DNA from 3 places in the Mesorhizobium sp. M0491 genome. Region 1 is predicted to be linked to each of the others. Evidence: riboswitches for the same ligand, from Rfam matches in the RefSeq annotation. Region 1 holds a riboswitch; each other region holds the start of a gene.
What was found. Region 1 has a riboswitch for thiamine pyrophosphate ahead of thiC (phosphomethylpyrimidine synthase ThiC). Riboswitches for the same ligand answer to the same signal wherever they lie in the genome.

Region 1 (7,180 bases):
ACCTTGCTGTAAATCCGCGCGGACAGGCTGCCCATCTCCTCGGGCTGCATCTTCATAGGGCCCATGGGACTCCCCTCGTCTGTGCTGCAGCTCTACGGAAATGTCGATTGACGCGTTTCACTACGTTTATAAGTTATAATCGCTGCCTATATTTTGTTATTCAGCGGCAGACAAGTACGTGCACGTTAATTGTCTGCAGCAAACATGTCCGTTTCATAATATTTGTGAAAATTTTGTTTCATAAAAAAAACAAGGAGACCCTTCTTTTCCGATTCTGACAATGGAATGTGACGACAAAAAAGGCGCGATCTCATCTGCGTGGCATGAGTTGGTGTGCGAGAGATGATGACATCTGAAGGAGCCGGGAAGCTTACATGTCAATTTCCAGTCTGATGGGCAGAAATTTCCGATTCTGAGGCGACTCCGAACCGGCTGGACCGACGATGACGTCGGCACCGTCAAGATGATCCGGCAGGCCAGCACGTCCAAAAGCTGCGTATGGCGTTTGCAGAGCGTTTCGCCGCAGAAGGGCTTCAAGGGCTGTTGCGCGACAAGACGCGGCCCTCGCGCATTGCGGCTCTCGGGCCCGAAAGCCCGCCGAGCGCAGCTCTGACAAGGCCGCGACAGGAATTGAACGACGACTGGCCAGAATTATGAAATCCCTTGCGACACTATGCAATTTCAGACATTTCAGTAATAAATAGATTTAACATTCTCTTCACTTGCACTTTGGGGCGCGTTACCCGATTAGCTGGAGCGGCCGAAACCCCCGCAGGATCAAGCGCGTAGTCGAAATCCAATCTTGCTGGTGCTTGTCGAGGGATGCGACGCGATGGGCCGGCGCAGGTGCGCTGTGAAGCAGCACTGAGCGCGCCGAAAAACGGCTTCCCAACAGGAGATTGATTTGGATTATGTGCAGTATTTCGCCGGAAGAATCGAGCAACTCAAAGGCCGTGGCGGGTATCGTGAATTTGCCGATCTGGAGCGTCAGTCTGGCAACTTCCCAAAGGCCTGGCTCAATAGGCCCGACGGCCGAAAAGAGATAACCATTTGGTGCACTAATGATTATCTCGGTATGGGGCAGCACCCCAAAGTGCTATCGGCAATGAAGCGCGCCGTCGATGCCAACGGCGCAGGATCGGGAGGATCCCGCAACATTGGTGGCACCAACCATTACCACGTGTTGCTCGAGCGGGAGCTTGCAGATTTCCACAATAAGGAAGCAGGATTGATTTTTGTTTCCGGCTTCAGCTCAAACGATTCATCCTTGAGTACATTGGCATCTTTGATGCCGGACACAATTATTTTTTCTGACGAGCACAACCACGCTTCAATTATTAGTGGATGCCGCAACAGCCGGGCCGAAAAGCGCGTCTTCCGGCATAACGACGTTGCGCATTTGCGGGAGCTTCTGCGCAGTGTAAATCCTGCAAGACCCAAGATCATTGTTTTTGAATCGGTATATTCAATGGACGGTGACATTTCACCGATCAAAGATATCTGTGACATGGCGGACGAATTTGGCGCAATGACGTTTCTGGATGAAGTTCATGCATCGGGAATGTACGGTCCGAAAGGCGCCGGCATTGCCGCGGAACTTGGCATCATGGATCGTCCAACCATCATCGAAGGGACGCTAGGTAAGGCGTTCGGCTCGATGGGGGGTTATGTGACCGGACCTGCCTCCATTGTTGACAGCATACGAAGCTTCTCGATCGGTTTCATTTTCACCACGGCGCTTGCGCCAGCGCTGGCGGCTGGTGCGCTGGCAGCGCTGCGCCATCTTCGCGATTCAGATTCAGAACGAATTGATCTGCACCGGAAAACGAAACTTTTAATCGGATTGCTGAAAGAGGCGGGCATCCCCGTCATGCCGACCCGAAGCCACATCATTCCTGTGCTTATTGGTGATCCATTCCGTTGCAAGGAAGCGTCCCGCCAGCTTCTGGATCAGCATGGAATATACGTTCAGCCAATTCTGGCGCCGAGTGTTCCGGTGGGAACCGAGCGGTTCAGGGTGACGGTTACGCCTGCCCATAGTACGACAGATATTCGGACGTTCGTCGATGCGCTCAGGCAGGTTCTGCTGCGGGACAATCTTGGCAAGGCTGCCTAATGTAAATGCTGGGAACGACAGGGCGCGCAGCCTCAGACCTGATTATATTAGCCGGGCTCGCCGAGGTGGATGCGGCGGTCCGCGATCCGGTTCTGACGCCCGATCGCATCTTCGAATGTCATCGGAAAGCAGTTCCGTAACCCGCAATGACAGCTTTCGCGATCTTAAATGATGTGACTCCATGATTGAATGGGGCCGTTTGACGACTCGCTGCTTACACATCGGGCCGGTTCCAGATTCAGGGCTCACGATGAGCCGGTATGACCAGAGCGCATGTTCTTGTGCTGCGAGTTTGATGTGGCTTGGCGTGCCCTACCCGAGAGGTAGGTCACGCCCAGGCCCACGGGATCACACACCAACCCCAGCTAACCTGGTTTGAACGGAGCAAGCCTCCGACGCCGCCCTAATCAACAACGCTGCAACAGATCCTTCAAATCAATTTACAAGATTTTTACAACCGTCAGTCGTTGACAATGGTACGGCACCGCGAGTCTGAGGTCCGGCACGGCTCCAAAAGTGACGCCGGTACCCTCGGACCGCCGCCAGCACGCAACATCGGGATTAACAGCAATGGTAAGAAGAAGAGCGCTCATATTGGTCGAAGGCCATAGGGGTACTGGTCAGCTATACGTCCAAGCGGCTCAGTGTCTTGGTCTTCATCCAATTACTCTGACGGCTGATCCACCTCGGTACGACTATCTTTCGGCGGAAAACGTTGAGGCAATCCGTGTCGACACTGGCAATCTCGAAGCGTTGGTCCGCGAAAGTTCGCGGCTGCGTGCTACCCACGACATTGCTGGCATTACTGGCTTTGCCGGGGACCATGAATCGATCTATGCGACAGTTGGCAAGCTTTGCCGGCATTTCGATCTACCGGGACCGAACCCTGAATCGATTGAACGAAGCTGCGACAAATTCAAGCAACGCCAACTCCTCGCGCAGGCCGGCGTTCCAATACCGGCTTATCGGTTGGCAACGAATGCGGCGGAGGTAGAAAGCTCGGCTGCAGAGATCGGCCTGCCCGTGATTCTTAAGCCGGCAGTAGGCAGCGGCAGCATGGGTGTCCGATTGTGCCGCAGCCTCGAAGACGTAGCCGAACATACGACCTATCTATTGGGCGGAAAGCACATATGGCGGTCTACACCGAAAATACTCGTCGAAGAATTCGCACAGGGCCCGTTCTATAGCATTAATGTTATGGGGAATGAGGTCGTTGCGATTTGCGCCAATGACTTTGGTCCCCTCCCCCATTTCGTCATACGTGAGGTGACGTATCCGGCCCTGCTAACCGATCAGGAGCGTGAGCGCATCGCCGATGTTTCGCTGAGCTGTTTGCGGGCTCTCGGCCTTGGCTGGGGCCAACTAACGTTGAACTCCGGTGCACGAAACGCGGTCCAGTTGTCATTGAAGTTAATCCGCGTCTTAGTGGCGCGCCCGACCCTCAACTGGTCCAGTTAGCTTACGGTGTCGACCTCGTCGCCGAGCACATCAAGCTTGTCATTGGCGGGGAATGGGATCTGCGCAAAAAGCATTCGCATACTGCGGCCGCGCGATTCCTGCTTCCTGATCAAGATGGCACCCTGGACTGGATTGGTGGCGACACTCAGGCAGCTGCTATATCAGGTGTGGCCGAGGTCAAATTGAATGTTGAACCCAAGACACCGATCGTCAGGAAGGGGGATTTCCGAGACTGGATTGGACATGTCATTGCCACTTCGCCCAGCCGTGCTGAAACCGAGGGCGCCCTTCAGCGAGCGGTCGACTTGATCGATTGGTCGATCACCCCTTTTCCGGCGACAATAAGAGGTGATCGAGAGCACGATGTTTGTGGGGCGTTCGGGCGGCCCACCAGTTCTGTTCCGATCAGGCATTGACGGCTTAAGATCCTTGAAACGCAGCAGTTCCGTCTACGTCAATGTCACATCAAGTTTGACGAGGCAAATGCAGCTTTGGCCACACCTGCCTTGTCTCCCGCGGAACTTCTCCGCGACCCGTGGCGAGGCCGTCGGCCCAATTTGGCCCCAATTTGATTGCCGCCCACCGCCGCCGCAGGACGAACACGCGCTTGACAAGACAACCCCGGCCCGTTCAACTTGAGGCATTCACCAGGGGAGTCCCGGCAAGGGGCTGAGATACTGCTGGCTTTCGCGGCGCAGTGACCCGTTGAACCTGATCCAGTTCATACTGGCGTAGGGACGGTGCAAGCGCTCTGCGGGAGTTCACGCCCGAGGTCCTGTTTCGGCAGGTCGACAGAAGCGTCTTTTCATCCTTCCGGCACAGAACTGGGTCTCCAATGCATGAGCAAAGGAGCCTCAAGATGAATGCCCTCACCCCAGCCGTCTCAACGGGACCGCTGCCTGCTTCGCGTAAGATCCACAAGCCCGGTGCCATCCACCCGCAGATCCGGGTGCCGATGCGCGAAATCTCCGTCCATCCGACAGCCGGCGAACCGCCCGTCACCGTCTACGACCCGTCGGGCTCCTATACCGATCCGGCTGTCGAAACCAGCATCGAAAAAGGCCTGGCCCGGCTTCGCCACGAATGGATCTTGGCGCGCGGCGATGTCGAGGGCTGCGACGGCCGCCATGTCCGGCCGGAGGACAACGGATTCGCCACCGGCGAGCGCCTGACACCGGAATTTCCGATACGCAATCGGCCGCTCAAGGCCAAGCAGGGCAAGGCGGTGACCCAACTTGCCTATGCGCGCGCCGGCATCATCACGCCAGAAATGGAGTTCGTCGCCATCCGCGAGAACCTTGGTCGCGAGATCCTACGCGGCAAGCTTGAGCGCGACGGCGAGGCTTTCGGCGCGACGCTGCCCGATTTCGTCACGCCCGAATTCGTGCGTGACGAGGTGGCGCGCGGACGGGCGATCATCCCCGCCAACATCAACCATCCCGAGAGCGAGCCAATGATCATCGGCCGCAATTTCCTGGTCAAGATCAACGCCAACATCGGCAACTCCGCCGTCACATCATCGATGGCCGAAGAGGTCGAAAAAATGGTCTGGGCGATCCGCTGGGGCGCCGATACGGTGATGGACCTGTCGACCGGCCGCAACATCCACAACATCCGCGAATGGATCGTCCGCAACGCGCCGGTGCCGATCGGCACGGTGCCGCTCTACCAGGCGCTCGAGAAGGTTGGCGGCATTGCCGAGGACCTGACCTGGGAGGTCTACCGCGACACGCTGATCGAGCAGGCCGAGCAAGGCGTCGACTATTTCACCATCCACGCCGGCGTGCGGCTGCATTACATCCCGCTGACCGTTGACCGGGTCACGGGTATCGTCTCGCGCGGCGGCTCGATCATGGCAAAATGGTGCCTGCACCATCACCGGGAAAGCTTCCTCTACGAGCACTTCGCCGAGATCTGCGACATCGCCAGAGCCTACGACGTCTCCTTCTCGCTCGGCGACGGTCTTCGTCCAGGCTCGATCGCCGATGCGAACGACGCGGCGCAATTTGCCGAGTTGGAAACGCTCGGCGAACTGACGCAGATCGCCTGGGCGAAGGATTGCCAGGTAATGATCGAAGGCCCCGGCCACGTGCCGATGCACAAGATCAAGGAGAACATGGAAAAGCAGCTCGCCGTCTGCGGTGAGGCGCCGTTCTACACGCTTGGCCCGCTGACGACCGACATCGCGCCGGGCTATGACCACATCACCTCCGGCATCGGTGCCGCCATGATAGGCTGGTTCGGCACCGCAATGCTTTGCTACGTCACGCCGAAAGAGCATCTCGGCCTTCCCGATCGCAACGACGTCAAGATCGGCGTGATCACCTACAAGATAGCCGCCCACGCCGCCGACCTGGCGAAGGGCCATCCGGCAGCGAAAGTCAGGGATGATGCGCTTTCCCGCGCGCGCTTCGAGTTCCGCTGGGAGGACCAGTTCAATCTGTCGCTCGACCCGGAAACCGCGCGGTCCTTCCACGACCAGACCTTGCCCAAGGAGGCGCACAAGGTGGCGCATTTCTGCTCGATGTGCGGACCGAAATTCTGCTCCATGCGTATCTCTCACGACATCCGCGCCGAGGCACAGAAAGAGGGCATGGCGGCGATGGCGGCGAAATACCGCGAGGGCGGCGATCTCTACCTGCCGGCGGACGAGACCGGCGCACCGCTCATATCTCAGCCACGTGAGCCATCATGAAGGTCTTGGTCAAAGGGGCGGGCGTTGCCGGCCTCACCGCCGCCTTCGAGTTCGCCGCACGCGGCGCGGCGGTTACCGTTGCCGAGACAAGGCCTGCCCTTGGAGGCAATGCGTCGTGGTTCGCCGGTGGCATGTTGGCGCCGTGGTGCGAGCGTGAAAGCGCCGAGCAGCCGGTGCTGGATCTCGGACGCGACGCCGCCGACTGGTGGGACGCCGCAACGCCAGGCTTGGTAGCACGACGGGGAACGCTGGTCTTGGCCGCGCCGCGCGATGCGGGCGAGCTCGACCGGTTCGCCAGCCGCACGACGGGCTATCGGCGTGTCGAGGAAGATGAAATTGCCTTGCTGGAGCCCGACTTAGCCCGCCGCTTCCGCCGCGGATTGCTCTTCCCCGACGAGGCTCACCTCGACCCACGCCCGGCGATGGCGGCACTTCATGACAAGCTTGCGACCATGGGTGTCAAATTCCACTTCGGCTGCGACGCCCGGCCTGTTTCGGGTTTCGCCCGTCAGATAGACTGCATGGGAATGGCAGCGGCCGATGACAGGCTGCGCGGTGTTCGCGGCGAAATGCTGATCCTTCGCACGCCTGATGTCTCGCTGTCGCGGCCGGTCCGTTTGCTTCATCCACGCTTTCCGCTTTATGCCGTGCCGCGCACCGATCACCGTTTCATGATCGGAGCGACGATGATTGAAAGCCAGAGTGCCGGACCGGTGATGGCGCGTTCCATGATGGAGCTGCTGGGTACCGCCTATGCCCTCCACCCGGCCTTTGGCGAGGCCGATATCGTTGAAACCGGTGTCGGCGTCCGCCCAGCCTTTCCCGACAATTTGCCGCGCGTCGAAACGAACGGCGAAATCATCGCGATCAACGGGCTCTATCGTCACGGTTTTCTCCTGGCTCCCGCCATG
Region 2 (7,180 bases), on a different contig from region 1:
GCCTACTTGTCGGTGACGATCTTGACCTTGTCGCCGGCCGAAACCGCGGCACCGGGCGACAGCGCATTGAGGACGCGGAACAGGTCGAGCTTGCGGTCGACGCCGACCATCTGCGCCGAAAGCGAACCCATCGTCTGCCCTGGCTGGACGGTGACGACGCGGATGTGCAGCGGCTTCAGCGCCGCCTTTTCGGCAGCGCTCAAAATCCGGAACGAGCCGCTGACCGAGCGGGCGATCGTGTCCAGCGACGTGCTGGCGGAAGGGGCCGCGGTCAGCAGCCGGTAGACCTGGCCGCCGGCGCGGATGACCGCAATGTCGAACTGCCAGCCTTCGGCGCCGGCATGCGCGGTCGCCGCCTCATTGCCGTTGATGGTTTCCTGCTTGACGCTGCTGTCGACGAGACCAGCCACCCAGCCGCTGCGGATATAGTCCGTCAGCGCTCGGTTCTTGTCGATGGAAACGCCATCGAAACGGATCGCTATGTCGCCGGGGCCGGTGGCCGTCACCGCTGCCGCCGAATTGTCGATGATGAAGCCGTCCGGCACCGTGAACGACACGCCAAGGCCCGGGTGCAGGAAGGTTTCGCCGCGCACATAGCCTTCCTCGGGTGTGTCGCCATAGAGCAGGCCGTCTATGCCGGCGAGGAAGGAATCGCGGTCGCGCGTGCCGACGCCCGGCGCGCCGAACTGGCGGGCATGGCGCTGCGCCAGATCGATGCGCTGCGGCGTGTTGGGGTGCGTGGCCAGGAAGTCCAGGCTGGCATCGGTGGCGCCGCTGATCGAGCGGAAATCGGTATAGGCCGACATCGATTGAAGGAAGCGGCCTGCGGCGAAAGGATCGTAGCCGGCCTGGCCGATCGATTTGATGCCGATGGCGTCGGCTTCCAGCTCCTGGTTGCGCGAAAATTGCGCCAGCCTCAGCTTGCCACGGATCAACGCCGCCTTGGCGGTCGGGCTGTCGCCGAGCACGTCCGAAACCACCTTGGTGGCCAGGCCTTCCTCGGCCTCCAGTTGCTGGCGCTGCAGGCCGTGATTGGCGGTGACGTGGCCCATCTCATGCGCGATGACGGCGGCAAGCTCGGCCGAATCATTGGCCAGCGCCAGGAGGCCGCGGGTGATGTAGAGATAGCCGCCCGGCAGCGCGAATGCGTTGACGTTGGGCGAATTTAAAATGGTGATGCGATAGGTCTGTGTCGGGTTGGCGGACACCACCGTCAAACTACCGACCACCTTGGCGACCATGCGTTCGAGCTTGGGGTCGGAATATTCACCGCCATAAGTCGCCAGGATGCGCGGGTGCTGCGCCTTGGCCAATTCGGCGAGCTTGTTGTTGGCGCCGACATTGTCCACCGTGATCGGCTTGTCGGAAGGCTGGAAGCCGGATTCCTGAACTTCCGGCGGCGTGAACATCTGGCAGCTTGCCAACGCCACGGCAAAACCGGCCAGCGCGAGAAAACGCGCCAGCGGTTTCATTCCCAATGTGTTAGCGCCGATCGCCAGAACGGCTTCCTTTCGGGTCCCGGCGCATGACCACGAAAATCGGGGGCGATCTTCGGAACGTGTCATGCGCTATCTCAAACTGCTGCAGCATCCGTGCCCGTCCCTTAGGGCGGGCGGCGGATACTGCAGGCAAATCACGGCCTGTGCCGGACCGGTAGGGCGACCTAGCCACACTCCCCCGGTCATGGCAAGCAAACGCCACATCGCCTGGAGCCGGTTTGACCGTAAATTATGTCCGCTTCCGGGCAACATCGCGTGATGTGGAATATCCAGCACCCGCGCCGATATAGCGCCGGAACGCCTCCGGACCAGCCCCGGTAAAGAAATCATCAGCCTTGCCGGTTGCGGCCACCAACCCATTGTCGACAAACACCATGTGCTCGCCGATGCGGCGTGCATCCTCGGGCTGGTGGGTGACAAATAGCACCGTCATGACGCGTTCGGCATGAACGGCAGCAACCAGATCCAGCATCTCGTCGCGCAAAGCGGGTCCGAGCGAAGCGAAGGGCTCGTCGAGCAGCAACACCGGTCGGTCGCGCACCAGCACGCGGGCCAGTGCGACGCGCTGGCGTTCGCCCCCGGAGAGCTCGCGCGGCAGGCGTTTCTCCTTGCCCGCGAGACCGGTGCGCGCAAGCGCCTCGGCGACCGCGACGCGGTCCGCCTCGGTCAGTCCCAGGGAGGGCGAGCGGCCGAGCCCGACATTCTGCTCGACGGAAAGATGCGCGAAGAGATTGTTCTCCTGGAACACCATCGACACCGGCCGCGCCGAGGCCGGCTCGGCGCTGACATCGGCCCCGCCGATCAGCACGCGGCCCGATTGTGGGGTCTCGAAGCCGGCGACCAGATTGAGCAGCGTCGACTTGCCCGAACCGCTCGGACCCATGATGGCGGTGATCTTCGCCGTGGCGAACTCGACGTCGAAGACAAGTGGCGCATCGCCATAGCTGCCATAACTGAACGACACATTGTCTAGCCGCACCGGCGCGCCCTTTTCGAGCCTGTTGGCCGCCCTCTCACGCATCGCGGACCTTCTCCCTTCCCAGCCAGTGCGCCGCCACGATCAACGCGAGACAGACGAAGCCGAGCAGCAGTGCCAGGCCGGCGGCATCCTCGGTGCGGTAGCTGCCCATCCGTGCCAGAAGAAGGTAGGGCAATGTCTGCACGGAATCACTGCCGAACAGGGCAATGACACCGAGATCGCCGAGCGACAGCGCCATGGCGAAAGCGAAGGCCGTGGCGAGCGGTCGCCGCAGCGACGGCCAGTCGACCAGCATCAGCCGGTTCCAGCCCGCAATGCCGAGCTGTGCGCAGAGCCGTTCGTGACGCTCGCTCGCCGCATCATAGGCGGGACGCACGGCGCGTAGGGCGAACGGCATCGCCATCACCGCATTGACGGTGACGACCATGACCGGGGCGATGGCGAAGGCATCGCCGACATGGCGCAGCAACAGGAACCAGCCAGCGCCGACGACGATCGGCGGCACGACAAGGACAAAACCGGCGCCTGTATCGGTGGCGCGTTCGAGCAGTGTCTTTGCGCCGGCACGGCGGTTCAGCGCCAGTGCCCGCCGCGCCATGGTCAGCGCCAGCGACAGCATCACCGAAAGCAGCGCCGACAGGAAGGCGAGCGCTGCGCTGGTCAGCGTTGCCTGCCGGACGGTGGCCTCGCTGGCCAAACGGCCGAGGTCCGCACCCAACCCGGCCACCACGGTTGCCGCCATCGGCCCAACGACGAACAGCAGCGCCAGGATGATGACTAGCGCGTTCAACCAGGTCTCGCTCCGATTGACCGAGAGATAGCGGCGTTGCGCGACCGGCAAATTGGTGTCGCCGACCACATTGGCGCCCAGGCGCGTCAGGGCCAGCACAACGATAAAGGTCAAGGCGATCTGCAACAGCGTCAGTGTAACGGCCCGCGCGGGATCGAAATCGAAGCGCAGCGCCTGGTAGATGCCGACCTCAAGCGTCGTCGCGGCCGGCCCGCCGCCGAGCGTCAGCACGATGGTGAAGGATGTGATGCAGAGCATGAACACCAGCCCGGCGACGCCGGGCAGTGCGGCGCGCAGCGTTGGCCATTCGATCAGCCGGAACGCCGGCCGCGCCGCCATGCCGAGCTGGCTCGCCAACCGCCATTGGTCGGCCGGTATGGTCTGCAGCGCCTCGAGGAACAGCCGCGTCGCCAGCGGCAGGTTGAAGAAGACATGGGCGACGAGGATGCCGGACAGGCCATAGATGCCCGGCCAGCTTCCCCCGCCGATCACAGCAAACACGCCGGCGAAATAGCCGGCACGGCCATAAAGCGCCAGGATGCCGAGTGCTGCGACAATAGCCGGCAGCGCCAACGGCACGGCGAATATCTGCAGGATGAAGGCGCGACCGAAGAAACGTGGATGTCGCGACAGAGCGCGCGCCACGAACAGCGCCGGGATGACCGAAAGCAGCGTCGAGAGCGCCGCTTGCCAGAGCGTGAAGCGAATGACGCGAAGCAGATAGGGATCTAAGGCTGCCCAGGCGCCCGAGAAATCATGGGCGCCCTCGAAAAGCAGGCCGGCAAACGCGCCGCCGATCAGCAGCGCGATTGCAGCGAGCGCGAGGGTGCCAGCGGTGATGCGGGGGTCAGACGCGCGTTGCACGCTGGACCACCATTCTTTCCATCGCGGCAATTACAAAGGATTGCGTTCCTTGGCGCCCCCCTCTGTCCTGCCGGACATCTCCCCCTCCAGGGGGGAGATCGGCCGCCACCCATGCTTCCGCTAGTCTCCAACGTTGCCGGACTATAACCAGCAACGACACTGCCAATCTCCCCCCTTGAGAGGGAGATGGCCGGCAGGCCAGAGGGGGGTGGAGTGGCGCGAACATCAAAAGAACTCGCAAGCCTACTTGCTCATCACCGCCAGCCACTCATCGACCCAGGCCTTGCGGTTGGCGGCGACCTCGTCGGGGCTGAACAGCAAGGTCTTGGTCGGCTTGACCAATTTGTCGAAGGCCGGATTGAGCGGCTTGTCGGTCTTGCCGGCCGGGAACATCCAGTTGGTCTCGGGGATGGCATCCTGGAATTTCGGCCCGGTCATGAAGGCGATGAACTTGGCCGCCAGCGGGTTCTTGGCCCCCGCCGTGGTGATACCCGCGACTTCTATCTGCAAATACTCGCCCTCCTCGAACGACGCTGCCTGATAGCGCTCTGTCTTCTCGGCGACCATGTGGTAGGCCGGCGACGTCGTGTAGGACAGCACCATCGGCGCCTCGCCCTTGGTGAACAGCCCATAGGCCTCGCTCCAGCCCGGCGTCACGGTCAGCACTTTCGCCTTGAGCTTGGCCCAGGCCTCGGGCGCCTTGTCGCCATAGACCGACTTGACCCACAGAAGCAGACCGAGGCCCGGCGTGGAGGTGCGCGGATCCTGGATGACGATCTTGTCATCGGCACTGCCCTCGACCAGTTCTTTCAGGCTTTTCGGCGGGTTCTTCAGCTTCTCGGAGTCGTAGACGACGGCGAAATATCCGTAGTCAAAGGGGACAAAAGTATCGTCGCTCCAGCCACCCGGCACGTTGACATCAGTTACGCCGCCATGCGGCGCGAACAAGCCTGACGCCTTGGCATCGGCGGTGAGATTGGTGTCGAGGCCAAGCACGATATCGGCCTTGGTCGACGCGCCTTCCAATCTGACGCGGTTGAGCAGCGCGACGCCGTCGGCGACCGAGACGAACTCTACATCGCAGCCGCATTCGGCCTCGAACTCCTTCTTCACCACGGGACCCGGACCCCAGTCGGCGGTGAAGCTATCATAGGTGTAGACGGTGAGCTTGTCCTTGGCCAAGGCCGGCCCGGACAAGGCCACGACCGTTGCTGAAACAAGAGCGTATAAAAGCGTGCGCATCGGCGCCTCCTTCGTTCGAATTGAAAGGAATTGAGGCGTCGGACTGTCCGAAACGTCTAATCCCTCCGCCGGTACAAACCGGATCAGGTTCAGCGGGTTGGCGAGACTGCCTCTCAGCCGGCCCGCGAAGATCGCGTCCGGCACCCCGTTAGAGCGTTTCGACACATAGGCCGGGCCGATCCCCCATGCAAGTGGGAGTTTGCCGCCTTCCGTTTCCCGTGCCGGGCTGGTAAGGGCCACACGATATGAGCACATTCACCATCCTGCTTGGCGGCGATCTCATCCGCACGCCACGGCTCGACCGCCAGGCCGAAGGCTCCCGCGTCATCGCCGCCGACGCCGGCATCGGGCATGCGCGGCTGCTGGGTCTCGTGCCCGAACTGTGGGTGGGCGATTTCGATTCCGTGCCAGCCGAGCTGCCTGACGATCTCGCTGCCGTGCCGCGCCGGACCTTCCCGGCGGAAAAGGACCAGACCGATGGCGAACTGGCCATTGCCGCCGCACTCGAGCGCGGCGCGACCCGCCTGGTGCTCGCCGGTGCTTTCGGCGGCAAGCGCGCCGACCACGCTTTCCTGCATCTGGCGCTTGCCTTGCGCCTGGCCGAAGCAGGGACCGATGTGCTCCTGACCAGCGGCGCTCAGGAAGGCATCCCGCTGCTGCGCGGAATGGCCGGCTTCGACTATGCCGATGGCACGCTGTTTTCGGTGCTCGGCTTTTCCGAGCTCGCCGGCCTGACCGTCACCGGCGCCAAATGGCCGCTGAACCACGTCAAGGTGGTGTTCGGTTCGTCGCTGACCATCTCCAACGAGGTCAAGTCCGACAAGACCGGGGGCCGCCTCGAAATCGCGCTCGGCCATGGCCGCGCGATGCTGCTCGCTCATCCCTATCCCTTACCTGAAAGCTGACATGGCCCCGCCTCTTCTCAACCTCGACGGGATAAAACTGACCTTCGGCGGCACGCCGCTGCTCGACGGCGCCGCCTTGACGGCTTCGGCCGGCGACAAGATCGCACTGGTCGGCCGCAACGGGTCGGGCAAGTCGACCCTGCTGAAGATCGCCGCTGGCCTGATCGAGCCGCAGGACGGCGAGGTGTTCCGCCAGCCTTCGGCAACTATCCGCTATTTGCCGCAGATGCCGGACATGGAGGGCTTTGCCACCGTCCGCGCCTATGTCGAGGCCGGGCTTGGCCCCGCCGACGATCCCTACCGAGCCAGCTATCTGATGGAGCATCTCGGACTGTCGGGTGAGGAACGTCCGAATGATCTGTCGGGTGGCGAGGCGAGGCGTGCTGCCCTTGCCCGCGTGATGGCGCCGGAGCCAGACATCCTGCTGCTCGATGAGCCGACCAACCATCTCGACCTCTCGGTCATCGAATGGCTGGAAGAAGAACTCATCCGCACCTCCTCGGCACTGATCGTCATCTCGCACGACCGCCGCTTTCTCGAACGTGTGTCGCGCGCCACCATCTGGCTCGATCGCGGCCAGACCCGCAGGCTGGACAAGGGCTTTGGCCATTTCGAGGAATGGCGCGACCTGGTCCTGGAGGAAGAAGAGCGCGAGCAGCATAAACTCGGCCGCCAGATCGTTCGCGAAGAGCATTGGCTGCGCTACGGCGTGACGGCGCGGCGCAAGCGAAACATGCGCCGGCTCGGCGAGTTGCAGACCATGCGCCAGCGTTTTCGCGGCCATCGCGGTGCCGAAGGGTCGGCGACCATGGTGGCGAGCGACGCCGCCGAGTCCGGCAAGCTGGTGATCGAGGCGAAGAACATCGAGAAGAGCTTTGGCGATCTCACCGTGGTCAAGGGG
Region 3 (7,180 bases), on a different contig from region 1:
GGAAGAGTTGATTTCGGGAGACGGGCCGTGAAAAAAGTTTACGAAAAGCCAGTGTTTGTAAAACGCGAGCGTCTTTCGGTTGTCACTGCCTTGGCATCGCCTTCCACTCAGCCGACCTGACAAGCTCGCCCTGACCTGTCGGCCCGTTTGAGCCGCCGAAGATGAGGCCGATCGAATCGACCGATCACTCGGAGCCGATCACAGCCGTTTTTGTCCTCGATATCTCTAACTATACGGGGCCTCTGCTCGCCGGCTGGCTAGAGGCTGGAAATGCAATTGGCGCGATCATCGTGCCCGGGTTCCGGCGTCGTCCCACCGGTTTCAGCATTGGCAATTTCCGGCGAAGGCTTCAACGCAAGCTGCTGCTCAGGCGGTTTATCGGTAACACGCCTGTCAAGTTGATCGAATTTGGCCGCCCTTACGATTGGAATGCGCTTGGTCGGCAATTGTCTGACGTCCGCGCCGATGTGCTGGTCTGCTACACTTTGCCTGTCTTGATCCCTCAAGAGGTTCTTGGCCATTTTTCCAAAGGCGGGGTCAACCTCCACCCGGCGCTGCTCCCCGACTATCGAGGGCCCCACCCGATCCAGCGCTTGGCCGTGGACGGCCGGCATGCGGCTCATGGCGGCGTCACGCTCCACAAGATGTCCGCCGGTTTTGACGAGGGTGACATTCTCGGGCAGGTGCCGTTTTCCGAAGCTGACTGGACATCGAGAGAAGCCCTGGTCGACAGCACGGCAACCGCTATGCGGATTCTGGTGAGCGAGGCGGTGCCGACCTACTGCCGGGGGCTGTTGTCAGGAATGCCGCAACCGAAAGGCGATTTCGTCTGGGCGCGGCTTCAGCCCAGCCACCTGATAATCTCGCCGGCCATGTCGGTCGAGCATGTTGTACGGCTATGGCATGTGCTTGGCCTTCTGCCAGGCATCTATCTTGAAATCGGAACGCGCAAAGTCAGGCTGGGATTCCAGATCAGAAGGCTGGGGCCCTGCACAGGAAAGGCCCCGGTCAGGCGGTGGGGAACAGTGGAATTTGATCTCGCCAACGGTCGGGTCCTGTATTTTACCTACGGTAGAGTGCTCAAACGGCTGCTCAATTCGAAACACCTATTTTCGCGCCCGCCCGCCGGGAGACCCGCTCCAGAAATCCGGCTGTTCGGCAAAGCGAGTGCTGCGGACCAGAAAAACGGATGAAGTCGCTGGGCGATGCCCAGCGGCTTCATCCGTTTGCGACGTGGTTACTTGCCACAATGATTATCGTTTACCGTTGGCGCCGTCGCGTTACCATCGGCGTCCGGCTGCGCGCCTTGCGGGTTGGTCGGGCAATTCTGATCCGCGTTCGAATTCATGTCCCCTACCGTGCCAGTCGTGCTGTTGGTCGTGCCCGGGTCGACAGTGTCCGGCTCGATCGTATTCGGGGAAGCCGGCGTGTTCGGCTCAACCGTCACCGACTTGCCGCTGCCGCTTCCATTTGCGTTGTTGCTGCCGGCGCTTTGCGCCATGGCTGACGTGGCCAGACCAATGGTGAGAACCGAAGCTGCGAGGATTTTCATGAACATGGTTTGTCTCCATTTCTGTGAAGTCGTCGCTTATTTTCTACGAAAGTGATCGCGTTGCGACTGTGGGGACAACCGGTCGCGGCGGCGAAGGTTCCCGACAAAATTCCGCTCAGGCGCACCGTGACTGGCGCAATGCTTTTGGCGCAGTGCTCTGAAAAAACGGCTTTCCCTTGAACTCGAATGATGCTTTAAGGCGCACATCCACAGGGGTGCTCCGTACGGTCGGGGCTGAGACGGGGGCGGCAAGCCCACAGACCCTAGAAGCTGATCTGGGTAATACCAGCGGAGCGAGGCGGGCGATGTTTTCAGGCGCACAGATTTCCCTATACCCCATGACCGACGATTTCGTCGGTGTCATTCTTGGCGCGCTCGGTGCGCTCGATCCCTGGCGCGACAAGCTCAGGATCGAGACCGACGACATCTCGACCTTGCTGGTCGGGTCGCCCGAAGTGCTGTTTCCCGCCATGCGCGACCTCTTCGTGGCGGCGGCACGTAGCGGCAAACATTGCGTGTTGTCGGCCACCATCTCGCGCGGGTGCCCTGGCGAGCCGGATGATCCGATCTGCCGCTCCGATGCACTTGGCGGGCCTGTCGGGCCACTCGGCCCGCGCAAGGATGCGGCCATCGCGGCGGTGCGCAATGCTGCTGCCACCGGCCAGCCGGCGGCGGCGCAGTTCTCGCTCTATGTGATGGGCACCGACGACCACATGGACGAGATCTACGGCTGCATCGATTTTCTCAAGCAGTCCGGCGTCTATGAGCGTTCCAAGCATTTCTGCACGAAACTGCGCGGTGATGCCGGTGCGATCTTTTCGGCGCTGGACGAGGCCTTCTGCCGCTTCGGACCAGGCGCCGGCCACGTAACCCTCGACGTCACGGTCTCGGCCAACAGCCCGTCGGCTGTCTGAAGCTGCCGCCGCCTCCGCGCGGCCGTCAAAGGTTATCTCCCGTGGTCTCATCATCATTCGCTTCGCGCCCGATCGCGGGCCTTCTTGTCAAGGCAATGCCGGCCATGATCTCGGTCGGTTTGCTCCTAGTGGCGTGGGAGCTTTATGCCACCTATTCCGGCATCAGGCCGACGATACTGCCGGCGCCGTCGCGCGTTTTCGAGCAAGCGCTGCTCAATCGCCAGGCGCTGGCCGACAACGCCATTCCGACCATCGGCGCCACGCTGCTCGGCTTTGCCTGTTCGCTCAGCGCCGCCTTCGTGCTGTCGATGCTGGTCGACTTCTTCCAGCCGCTGCGGCGTGCGCTGTTTCCCGTCTTAATCGTCAGCCAGACCTTGCCGCTGGTGGCCATCGCGCCGCTGGTGGTGCTGTGGTTCGGCTTCGGGCTGGCGCCCAAGATCATGCTGGTGGCGCTGGTTACCTTCTTTCCGATGCTGGTTGCATTGGTCGAGGGTTATGAGTCGACCGAGGCCGAGATCGGGCAAATGCTGCGCGCCATGGGGGCAGGGCGCTGGCGCATCTTCGTGCTGGCACGGCTGCCTTCGGCGCTGCCCTATTTCTTCGCTGGCTTGAGGATCTCCATCACCTACGCCGTGGTCGGCGCGATCTTCGCCGAATATGCGGGGGCCGCGAAGGGGCTGGGCATCTACATGCTCAACGTCAAGAACAATTTCCGTCCTGACCTGGTTCTTGCCGCCGTCGGAGTGAGCGCTGCCCTGACCCTTGTCCTGTTCGGGTTGACTGTACTGCTGCAGCGCCTTGCGATGCCCTGGGAGCGGGCCGGCAAGGAAACCGCCGGGAAGGGAGCCTGGCGATGAGCCGGCTGGAACTGCGGTATGTGCGCAAGGCGTTCGGTGGGCTCGACGTGCTGGCCGATATTTCGCTTAGCGTCGGCGCTGGTGAATTCGTCTCGATCCTTGGACCCTCGGGCGCCGGCAAATCGACGCTCTTCCAGCTTCTGACCGGCGCCGAGCATGGCGAGGGCGAGATGTTGTTCGACGGCGCGCCGCTCGACGACCACGGCAGGCATTTCGCCTTCATGCCGCAGCGTGACGCGCTGATGCCGTGGCGGCGCATCCTCGACAACGCGACGCTCGGGCTCGAAGTCCAAGGCATGAGGAGACAGGCGGCGCGGGTGCGCGTTGCGCCGTTGTTTGCCGAATTCGGGCTTGCCGGCTTCGAGCGGCATTTTCCAGCGCAACTGTCCGGCGGTATGCGCCAGCGCGCGGCCTTGCTGCGCACGGTGGTGCAGCAACGCGACATGCTTTTGCTCGACGAGCCGTTCGGCGCGCTCGACGCGCTGACCCGCACGGCCATGCAGCGCTGGCTGGAACAGATGTGGCGGCATCATCGCTGGACGGCGCTCCTGATCACCCATGACGTGCGCGAAGCCGTGTTCCTGTCCGACCGCATCTATGTGCTGTCGGCGCGCCCGGCCCGCATCGTGCGTGAAATCAAGGTGCCGCTGCCGCGCCCGCGCAGCCTTGGCGGCGATGCCGCGCGCCAGGCAAGTGCGCTCGAGGCCGAGATTCTCGACATCATCCTCAACGCCACCCCATCCAAAGGACACGATCATGATTGACTTGACGCGCCGGCAGGCCTTGTTGCTGACCCTTGCCACAGGCCTTCCGCTCATTGCCGGATCGGGGCGAGCCCAAGCACAATCGGCACAAAAGGTCACCGTTGCCCTCGACTGGACGGTCAACACCAACCACATCGGACTGTTCGTCGCCCGCGACAAGGGCTTCTATCGCGAGGCCGGGCTCGAGGTCGACATCCTGCCTTACAGCGATACCGGTGCGGGCACGCTGGTTGCAAATCGCGTCGCCGATTTCGGCATCAACGGCACCATCAGCCTGTTCACCCAGAGAACCGCCGGAGCGGACCTGAAGGGCGTCTATGCGGTGGTGCAATCGGAAACCGGCCGCGTGGTCTTCAATGCGGCCCGCAGCGAGATAGTAAGCCCGAGAAACCTCGACGGCCTGACCTATGGCGGCTTCGGCAGCGCCTGGGAAAACGCCCTGATATCGACCATCATCCGCCATGATGGCGGCAAGGGCAATTTCGAGACGGTGACGCTCGGCACCTCAGCCTATGAGGCGCTGGCCAATGGTTCGGTCGATTTCACGCTCGAAGTCTCGACCTGGGAGGGTGTCGACGCCGAGCTCAAGGGCGTCAAACAACGCAGCTTCGTCTATGCCGATTACGGCGTGCCTGACGAGCACACGACACTGATCTCTTCGAGCGAAGCCTATCTCCAGGCAAACTCCAAGCCTGCGGCCGCCTTTGTCCAGGCGACGCGGCGCGGCTACCAGTTCGCGGTCGATCACCCCGAAGATGCGGCAGCCCTGCTGATCGCGGCCAACAAGGATGCGTTGACCAATCCGGCGCTGATCCACGCCTCGCTGAAGGCGCTGATCGACGGCCATTATCTGCGCAGCCAAAGCGGCGCCATCGGGACGATGGATCCAGCCAAGATGGAAGCGATCGGCGGCTATCTCTTCGCGTCCGGCATTTTGCGTGATGCCGACGGCAAGCTGGTTGCTCAACGCCCGGATTTCGGGAGCTATTTCCGCAACGACTATCTGAGCTAGTCTGGCAAAACCAAATGAAATGGGTCGCCAGTCTATTTCTGGACGACCGCGTGGAGCAGGGTCGTCTGGATGTGGCACCCTGGCTCCCCGACAGCCAGTTTAAACACCGATCTGATCTTGTTGATTAACTGCCCGGCAATGGTTGCGTGCAAAGGTCGCCTCGAGGGATCATCGGGGTGTTTGCATTGCTCATATCAAAAAGCGAGGCGCTTTCGCACGTCAGTGACGGCAGGATTTTGTCCGCAGCCCGAAAGCGCGAAATCCTGGTGGATTTGCGCGAAGGTTTCTTTCGGATCTGCGCGCTGGCCTTCGCGGGCATGTTCGTCTACCGCGGCGTATATCACCTGATGCTCGACCCGACCCGCATCAATGTGGCGCTGGTGGCAATTTCCGAGATCCTGACCTTTACCTGGCTGCTTCTGTCGCGGCGACCGCAGGTACGCGACTGGAACCCGCTGACGGTGGTTGTTTCGGTGGTCGCCAGCTTCGGTGTCGGCTTCATCGACCTGCAACCGGGCGTGGCCATCATCCCGGTCTATGCCGCTGCGCCGCTGCAAGTCCTGGCGTTGGGGTTCGTGATCTGGGGGAAGATATCGCTAGGGCGTTCTTTCGCCATTCTGCCAGGCAATCGCGGCGTGATGACCGACGGTGCCTACCGCCTGGTGCGGCACCCGATCTATGCCGGATACCTTGCCGGTCATGTCCTGTTCCTGCTGTCGGCCTTTTCCTTCTACAATCTTGCTGTCTACGCCGCGATCACCTTCTTCCAGGTTCATCGCATCCTGCGCGAAGAGGCGCTGTTAGCCGCCACGCCGGAATACCGGGACTATATGAAGCGCGCCCACTACAGGCTGTTCTACGGGATCGTCTGACAAGCGGGCCGGCGCAGAATCGTTCGGCCTGCAATCACGCTTGCACTCTCTCACTCCCGCATCCGGCCGCCGATAGACTCTGGCCACTTGCAATCATCGCGGCGGTCTTGCTGATCTTGCGAGAGGCCTATCCATGTCCAGCGCGGTGTGCGGCATGGAGCAGAGTAACGTCCGATCGCCAATGCCTTACGAATTGTTCGTGTAAAGAACAATTATTCAAACTTTAATATCATTTTGTTTCAGAAATTTTGTTGATGTACACCACGCCTCAGGTTCAGTATTCTCTCTCTGAAACTGAAATTCACCACCTCGCGTAGTTGATCTTGCAATCGGCCTCTCGCCAATTGCTTTAGCGCAACGACAACAGGAGAGTGTTATGGCTCACACCATCAAGACAGTCGCCAATATGTTGGCGGGTAGTGCGGTAATTTTAGCTCTTTCCCTGCCCGCCAATGCTGCGGGAATCGGCCTTGGCGTTGGTGCCTCGGTGGGTGGTAGCGGCGGCGTCAATGCCGGTGTCGGGGCTTCCGTTGGCGGCAGTGGCGGCATCAGTGCCGGAGTGGGCGCCTCGGTCGGCGGCAGCGGTGGTGTAAATGCCGGTGCCGGTGCCAATGTTGGCGGCTCGAGCGGTGTCAATGCTGGTCTCGGCGCTTCGGTCGGCGGCAGCAACGGCATCAATGCCGGCGCGGGCGCCAACATCGGAGGGTCTGGCGGCATTACGGCCGGCCTTGGCGCCAATGTAGGCGGGACGAGCGGCGTCGGCGTGGGTATTGGTGGCGGCATCAATCCAGGCAATCCGTCGAACCCGAGCAATCCGTCCAATCCGTCAAACCCCAGCAGGCCGAGCCTGCCGGGTGTCGTGGCCCAGATGTCGGATAGCAACGTGGCGCGAATGAAGAAGCGCTGCGTCGACGTGCTCAGCAGCGAAGGCGCCTACGACCGCGATCTACGGCAACTCTGCCTCCTGATCGCTCGTCGCTGATACTGGAGGGGCCGGGGATTGGAAGTGCCGAATCAGCCGTGAGGCTCGACCGCACTCTCCTGGCCTCCGGCCGGTAGGAAAGCCCGCCACGCTGGCGGGCTTTCTGCGTCCACAGGCGTGCCGGAATCAAATTCTGGTTGCCATCATCTGGATGGCCGCTTCTGTTGCCGGCAGACCTCTTCCGCACGCGATGCCCGCCACAATCGCGCGGAACGGTAGAGCCTTTG

Region 2: it holds a riboswitch for thiamine pyrophosphate, as region 1 does, so the genes downstream of both, thiB (thiamine ABC transporter substrate binding subunit) here and thiC (phosphomethylpyrimidine synthase ThiC) in region 1, are expected to answer to the same signal.
Region 3: it holds a riboswitch for thiamine pyrophosphate, as region 1 does, so the genes downstream of both, NKI69_RS15990 (YkoF family thiamine/hydroxymethylpyrimidine-binding protein) here and thiC (phosphomethylpyrimidine synthase ThiC) in region 1, are expected to answer to the same signal.

The regions. Positions count from the first base shown of each region.
Region 1 is NZ_JAMYRE010000004.1:311,611-318,790, reverse strand. It holds gene NKI69_RS07170 (GntR family transcriptional regulator) at 1-56, opposite strand, end outside; gene hemA (5-aminolevulinate synthase) at 905-2,116, shown strand; partial or broken gene NKI69_RS07160 (ATP-grasp domain-containing protein) at 2,687-3,990, shown strand; TPP riboswitch at 4,214-4,330, shown strand; gene thiC (phosphomethylpyrimidine synthase ThiC) at 4,434-6,269, shown strand; gene thiO (glycine oxidase ThiO) at 6,266-7,180, shown strand, end outside.
Region 2 is NZ_JAMYRE010000015.1:187,488-194,667, forward strand. It holds gene NKI69_RS20950 (M48 family metalloprotease) at 3-1,472, opposite strand; gene thiQ (thiamine ABC transporter ATP-binding protein) at 1,729-2,520, opposite strand; gene thiP (thiamine/thiamine pyrophosphate ABC transporter permease) at 2,513-4,132, opposite strand; gene thiB (thiamine ABC transporter substrate binding subunit) at 4,376-5,374, opposite strand; TPP riboswitch at 5,418-5,532, opposite strand; gene NKI69_RS20970 (thiamine diphosphokinase) at 5,620-6,279, shown strand; gene NKI69_RS20975 (ABC-F family ATP-binding cassette domain-containing protein) at 6,281-7,180, shown strand, end outside.
Region 3 is NZ_JAMYRE010000011.1:71,928-79,107, reverse strand. It holds gene NKI69_RS16005 (hypothetical protein) at 1-31, shown strand, start outside; gene NKI69_RS16000 (formyltransferase family protein) at 162-1,193, shown strand; gene NKI69_RS15995 (RodZ family helix-turn-helix domain-containing protein) at 1,238-1,558, opposite strand; TPP riboswitch at 1,754-1,867, shown strand; gene NKI69_RS15990 (YkoF family thiamine/hydroxymethylpyrimidine-binding protein) at 1,858-2,466, shown strand; gene NKI69_RS15985 (ABC transporter permease) at 2,562-3,323, shown strand; gene NKI69_RS15980 (ABC transporter ATP-binding protein) at 3,320-4,087, shown strand; gene NKI69_RS15975 (ABC transporter substrate-binding protein) at 4,080-5,099, shown strand; gene NKI69_RS15970 (methyltransferase family protein) at 5,276-5,971, shown strand; gene NKI69_RS15965 (hypothetical protein) at 6,348-6,953, shown strand.